DNA from 3 places in the Idiomarina sp. ST20R2A10 genome. Region 1 is predicted to be linked to each of the others. Evidence: predicted binding sites of a transcription regulator. Region 1 holds the regulator's gene; each other region holds the start of a gene.

Evidence for each region. The regulator NrdR, encoded in region 1, represses ribonucleotide reductase genes. The targets are predictions, from matches to a motif close to AAACACNANATNTNGTGTTT.
Region 2: the regulator NrdR is predicted to act here: its motif matches at 1,173-1,192, upstream of nrdA (class 1a ribonucleoside-diphosphate reductase subunit alpha).
Region 3: the regulator NrdR is predicted to act here: its motif matches at 1,267-1,286, upstream of nrdG (anaerobic ribonucleoside-triphosphate reductase activating protein).

The regions. Positions count from the first base shown of each region.
Region 1 is NZ_JBNIEY010000009.1:22,483-24,753, reverse strand. Features, by position in the region: gene ribD (bifunctional diaminohydroxyphosphoribosylaminopyrimidine deaminase/5-amino-6-(5-phosphoribosylamino)uracil reductase RibD) at 1-1,077, opposite strand, end outside; gene nrdR (transcriptional regulator NrdR) at 1,070-1,519, opposite strand; gene glyA (serine hydroxymethyltransferase) at 1,559-2,271, opposite strand, start outside.
Region 2 is NZ_JBNIEY010000001.1:274,608-276,878, reverse strand. Features, by position in the region: gene ubiG (bifunctional 2-polyprenyl-6-hydroxyphenol methylase/3-demethylubiquinol 3-O-methyltransferase UbiG) at 1-272, shown strand, start outside; gene ACP7H9_RS01340 (HAD family hydrolase) at 273-956, shown strand; gene nrdA (class 1a ribonucleoside-diphosphate reductase subunit alpha) at 1,229-2,271, shown strand, end outside.
Region 3 is NZ_JBNIEY010000003.1:154,246-156,516, forward strand. Features, by position in the region: gene ACP7H9_RS06475 (nitric-oxide reductase large subunit) at 1-946, opposite strand, end outside; gene nrdG (anaerobic ribonucleoside-triphosphate reductase activating protein) at 1,319-1,792, shown strand; gene nrdD (anaerobic ribonucleoside-triphosphate reductase) at 1,795-2,271, shown strand, end outside.

The sequences.
Region 1 (2,271 bases):
CCGACGATCAATAATTTTAAACCTTGGTGCTGAAGCTAAATTCAACGGCTCGTTCATGTCGATAACCGAACGTCCATGATGGCCCAATAACTGACCCGAACTGTAAATCATCAATCTGTCGCATAATTGCTGCTGAATAAGAGCGCCCGCCAAATTCGCCCCACACTCAGTCCATAACTGGTTAATTTCGCGGTTAGCCAATTCAACCATAAGCGCCGGCAGACTCACTTTACCGTTAGGGTCTGCGGCAATAATTAATTCATGACAATGTGGATGGCAACTGGGTTTACCAGGAGTTGTTCGCACTAACCACACCGGCGCCGGAGAGTCAAAAACCCTGGCCTCATCATTCACCCTGTGCTGACTGTCAATAATAATACGTACCGGCTGTTTTAAAGGCTCAGGCAGCGGTCTTGATTTTGGCCACTGATCAACACGCACTGTCAATTTAGGATCGTCAGCCAGAATCGTTGCAGCACCACTCAGTATGGCATCGGCCTGTGCCCGAAAAAACTGCACATCACTGCGGGCGGCAGAGGACGTTATCCATTGACTGCGGCCATCTGACAACGCCGTTTTTGCGTCCAGTGAGGTTGCCATTTTTAGGGTTACCCACGGGCGTTGCCGTGTCATTCGGGAAATAAACCCCGGATTCAGACTCTCCGCAGCCGATTGCAGTACACCTACGTCCACAGCAATACCCGCAGCTTTTAGACGCTGAATACCATTACCGCTAACCCGTGGGTTTGGATCCTGCATTGCAACCACAACACGTTTTACTCCGGCCTCAATTAACGCATCGCAACAAGGAGGTGTGCGGCCTATATGACTGCATGGCTCCAACGTGACGTAGGCCGTTGCGCCCCTGGCTTTTTGTCCTGCCGCGCGCAAAGCATGTACTTCAGCGTGAGGCTCGCCAGCCTGATGATGCCAGCCTTCGCCCACAATCTTATTATCAGAAGTAATTACGCAACCCACCGCAGGGTTTGGCCGGGTCGTCATCAGCCCACGCCGTGCCAGCATTAACGCACGGTGCATCATTTGATGGTCAAAGTACTGCGGGTTTAACTCAGTCATTAAGGCGCGCTATTTCTTCACCAAATTCGCGAATGTCCTCAAACGAGCGATAAACAGAAGCAAAACGAACGTAAGCAACCTTGTCTATCTGCTTGAGATTTTCCATTACCAGACTGCCGACGAAGTTACTGCTTATTTCACGCTCACCGGTTGCCCGGATACTGGATTTAATCTTGTTAATAGCCTGCTCCATCAACTCGAGACTCACAGGCCGCTTTTCCAACGCTCTCAGCAATCCATTTCGGAGTTTATCTTCGTTAAATGGTTCGCGGGAACCATCGGTTTTGATAACCCGCGGCATGACCAGCTCAGCGGTCTCAAAGGTTGTAAAGCGCTCCTTGCAATGATTACATTCACGCCGGCGACGAACCGAGGCACCATCCGCAACCAATCGCGAATCGATAACCTTAGTATCCTGTGTGCCGCAAAATGGACAATGCATTGCCTGACTCCTTTATGTGCGCTCTACAACTGATAGCAATTAACCGTAAACCGGAAACTTAGCGCATAACGCTTTTACTTGCTCGCGAACTTCATTAATTTTGCTTTCGTCAGCAATGTCATCCAGCACGTCGCAAATCCAGTTGGCGACCTGCTCAGCCTCAGCTTCTTTAAAGCCGCGGCGAGTAATTGCCGGCGTGCCTAAACGCAGACCTGAAGTGACAAAAGGTGAACGCGGGTCATTAGGAACCGCATTTTTGTTAACGGTAATGAACGCGTTACCTAAAGCCGCATCAGCGTCTTTGCCAGTAATATCTTTGTCGATAAGGTCGACCAGGAATAAATGATTCTGAGTGCCGTTCGACACAATTTTGTAACCGCGCGCCTGCATGGTTTTTACCATGGCATTGGCGTTCACTAACACCTGCTTTTGGTAGTCTTTAAATTCTGGCTGCAACGCCTCCTGAAAAGCCACCGCTTTACCAGCGATAACGTGACACAGCGGCCCACCCTGGTTACCCGGGAATACCGCACTGTTTAATTTCTTGTGTAACTTTTCGTCGTCACTGCCGGAAATAATCAAGCCGCCACGTGGGCCCGCCAGAGTTTTGTGCGTAGTGGTAGTGACAACATGAGCATAAGGTACAGGATTCGGATAAACGCCGGCAGCAACCAGACCCGCTACGTGCGCCATATCAACCATTAAATAAGCATCAACTTTATCGGCAATTTCACGGAATTTTGCCCAGTCAA
Region 2 (2,271 bases), on a different contig from region 1:
GGAAGATCTTTTTTTCCACGCTAAACCGGAATGTAAAGTCTTGGCTATTAGGTATTGTTGCCGCTGAGCATGTTTTAGGCTGGGTTCCCAAAGGAACTCATCAGCATCAACGTTTTATCAAACCATCAGAGCTACTGCGTATGACAGATGCCGCCGCGTTAGAAGATATCGCCATTAATGGTCTTATCTTTAATCCACTGAAAGGCTTTGTTCTTTCAGAAAAAGATGTTGATGTGAATTACATTATCGCTTTAAAGAAGCCGGAGTCATAAATGGCCTCATCAGACAGGAATTCTCCTGTAAAGGCGGTATTGTTCGATTTAGACGGCACGCTGCTTGATACAGCCCCAGATCTGGGTGCTGCACTGAACGCTGTATGCGAACAATACGAACGCCCTGCTATTACGGCTGAGGTGTTTACGCCAGTCGCGTCGCATGGCTCCAGAGGTATGCTGCAGCTAGCTTTTGCCAATGAGTACAGCGACATGGAAGCCGAACTCAGGCACGCTTTTCTCAGTGCTTATAAACAAAATATAGCCACTCATACGCAACCCTACCCTGGGGTTTTGGAGCTACTTGCCGTGCTGCAGCGTGAATCTATTCAAGTTGCTATAGTCACCAATAAGCCAGAGCGCCTAACCCAACAATTATTGCCTCACTTCCCGGAGTTTGAAGCTATTCGTGTGGTCGTAAGCGGTGATACCTTAAGCGTAGCAAAGCCTTCGCCGGAACCTTTATTCTATGCGGCTGAAAAGCTGGGAATAGAACCTGCCGACTGTCTTTATGTCGGAGATGCGGAACGGGATATCGAAGCTGGTCGCAATGCCGGCATGGTTACTGTGCTTGCTGAATATGGTTATATTAGCAATGAGGATCAGCCGCAACGCTGGCAAGCCGACTATCATATCGCCTCACCACTGGAGTTACTGAAGTTACTAGCTATTGATAATTCTTGATCTATAAACATCTTTTAAAAGATCAAAAAAATATATAGCAAGATTACCAGCGCAAACTCACGCCAAACAAAGGCTGACAAAAAATCAAGATTTCTAAATCAAAATTATTCCTGTTTTTGCCCGTAAATTTACTTGATCGAAGTGGCAGTTAGACCTAGCATACTCTTCATTCCCAAGACACTAGATATTGTGTAAATATCGCCCTGTACAACTAATAAGCACAATATCTTGTGGCTACAAACATATAACAAAAAGCTAAGAGTCGGCGCAAAATGAACGAGCAACTTTATGTCACTAAACGCAGCGGCGAACGCGAACCGCTAAACCTCGATAAAATTCACCGGGTTATCATGTGGGCCGCTGAAGGTCTTAACAATGTTTCAGCTTCTCAGGTCGAAATCAAGTCTCACATTCAGTTTTACGACGGTATTAAAACCGAAGATATCCACGAGACCATCATCAAAGCTGCAGCTGATTTAATTTCAGAAGAAGCGCCCGACTATCAATATATGGCTGCGCGTCTGGCTATTTTTCACTTGCGCAAACGGGCCTACGGTAAGTTTGAGCCACCGCGTCTTTACGACCAGGTCAAAAAGATGGTTGCAGAGCATCGCTACGATGAGCACCTGCTGGAAGACTATACTGAAGCAGAATTTGACCAGATGGACGAAATTCTGGATCACTGGCGTGACATGAACTTCTCGTACGCGGCCGTTAAACAGCTAGAGAACAAATATCTGGTTCAAAACCGGGTTACCGGCGACATCTATGAAAGCGCTCAGTTCTTATACATTCTGGTAGCGGCTTGTTTGTTTGCCAACTACCCGAAAAGCACTCGTATGGACTACGTTAAACGTTTCTACGACGCCGCTTCTGAATTCAAAATCTCGCTACCAACACCTATTATGTCGGGTGTGCGCACGCCTACGCGTCAGTTCAGCTCCTGCGTTCTGATTGAAGCCGGCGATAGTCTCGATTCTATTAATGCCACTTCAAGCGCCATCGTAAAATACGTATCGCAGCGTGCCGGTATTGGCATTAACGCAGGGCGTATTCGCGCTCTGGGCAGCCCGATCCGTAACGGTGAAGCCTTCCACACAGGTTGTATTCCGTTCTATAAATATTTCCAGACAGCGGTAAAAAGCTGTTCGCAAGGTGGTGTTCGTGGTGGCGCCGCTACCCTGTTCTACCCGCTTTGGCATCTGGAAGTTGAAAGCTTATTGGTACTGAAAAACAACCGCGGTGTTGAAGAAAACCGGGTTCGCCATCTGGATTACGGTGTGCAGTTTAACCGCACCATGTACCAGCGTCTGAT
Region 3 (2,271 bases), on a different contig from region 1:
TACCGTAGAACTCTTGTCCTTCTACTGTGTAGTGCGCGGTCAGGCCGCCCAGTAGCACCTGGAAAGAGAACAAAGCAACAACGATAAATAAATATTTGCCCAACGCTTTTTGCGATGGAGTCAGTTTGACCTTAGCAATAGGGTCATGCTCGGGCGCGATCAACTCTTCTTCATCTTTGTCGCGTAAGAACGCCCACGCCCAAATTAGGAAACCAATACCCGCAATCAAAAGAATAACACTGACAATTGACCAGATAATATTCTCTGCGCTAGGCACGTTATCTATTAAGGTCTCATGTGGCCAGTTATTGGTATAAGTAATGTCAGAATCAATACGCTCTGTTGATGCGGCCCATGCGGTCCAGAAGAAGAAGTCGTTCATTTGCGCGCGACGCTCAGCTGAAGGCAGAGTGTTTTCCTTCATCGCATAGCTTACGCGAGTAGGGCGAAGCTCCGGGTCATCGCTGAACAGCTTTGAATAATACTCACCAGTTTGCTCAATAGCCTGGATGCGTCGTTCACTGAGAATGACGGTATCTGAGGCATTGTCGTACGTATTGGTACGATATTCTTCTTTCAGTTCATACTCGAGCTGGTTTTGTTGAACACCGTCAAGCTCGTCATAGGACTTGTTGAAAACTTCCTGCGCACGAATGTCTAACCAGGCCAGCAGCTCACGGTGTAGCCAGTCGGCTGTCCAGTCGGGCGCCTGGTACGCACCGTGCCCCCAAATTGAACCCAACTGCATACCACCAACCGACTGCCAGGCGGTTTGTCCATCTAAAACAGATTCTTCGGTGGCAATGACGTTACCATTGGTACTCATGAATTTATCCGGAATAGGCGGAGCCTCCCGATAAACTTCCGTTCCAAAATACCCCAAAACACCAAAAGTAATTGCAAGGACACCGATTAGTGTCCACCAAAGCTTACGATATCCGGCCATTATTGACCTCCTTGATGCTGAACAGCTTCATGTTGTTACTCCATAGGTTATGAACAGAGAATTTCGATTAATTCACTATGCGTTAACCTAACTGCAATATTGAGGCCATAACGTAATATATTGATTTGCATGGTATTTATATTTAAGTGGGTTTTTATGACTCTAATAGATTAGGTTTTTTTAACTGTTGGGGTACAAAACACCCTAAAGGTACTTTGTACCCTAAAAGAGGTATTTCTTTAGAACAATCGTAGGCTTATCTCTTTTTTGCTCAGACCTTGAGGAAGATCAATGCATTTAAGTCTGACTCTCCTATTCTGGAGCACAATATATAGTGTCTGTTTTTAGAATATTACCGATATATGGTGTTTTATGCCGTTTTACCCTGAATCTTTACATTACAGTGCAGAGCAAATTGTCTGGCAGGAAGTTCCAGGAGAAGTGGCTTTGGCTTACACCATTACGGGTTGCCCGGTAGGGTGCAAAGGTTGCCATAGTGTGGATAGCTGGCCTGTTGGCAGTGGAATCGAACTAACAGAACAACACTTGGAAAAGCAACTGCAAAAATACCGTGGACTTATTACCTGTGTTTTATTCCTTGGCGGTGAGTGGCAACCCGACGCTTTATTAAAGTTATTAAAACAGGTGCGAAGTGGAGGGCTGGAGACGTGTTTGTATACCGGCTATGAAAACGTCTCTCTGACCCTTCGCGAACAACTGACTTATTTAAAAACCGGGCCGTGGATTGCTGCCCGGGGCGGGCTGGAAAGCCCAACCACCAACCAACGCTTTTATGATTTACGAACCCAGCAGTTATTGAACTGCAAGTTTCAAACAGGAGAATAATTATGTTGCGCTTAAACGAAGAACAAGTCACTGGCAAAGTCGATTTCATTCACGAGTATCTGCATGCTCAAAACGCGGCTGATGGATCGAAAATGGACGCAAACGCCAACGTCACACAAAAGAACATAGCAACGCTTGAAGCCGAGTTAATGAAGGACTTTTTTGTGCAGGTGAACCGCAAGCAAGTCAGTAATAAAATCAGTGAGCTTTTTGGTAACGACCTGGCAAAAGAGTACGTTCGACAAATTGAAGATCATGAAATATACGTACATGACGAAACCAGCCTCAAACCTTACTGTGTTTCGGTCACTATGTATCCGTTTCTACGTGACGGCTTAACCAAACTGGGCGGTGAGTCTCAGGCACCTAAGCATCTGGAATCTTTCTGCGGTACTTTTGTGAACTTTGTTTTTGCCGTAAGCTCGCAGTTTGCAGGGGCTGTTGCAACGGTCGAGTTCTTAACCTACTTCGACTACTTT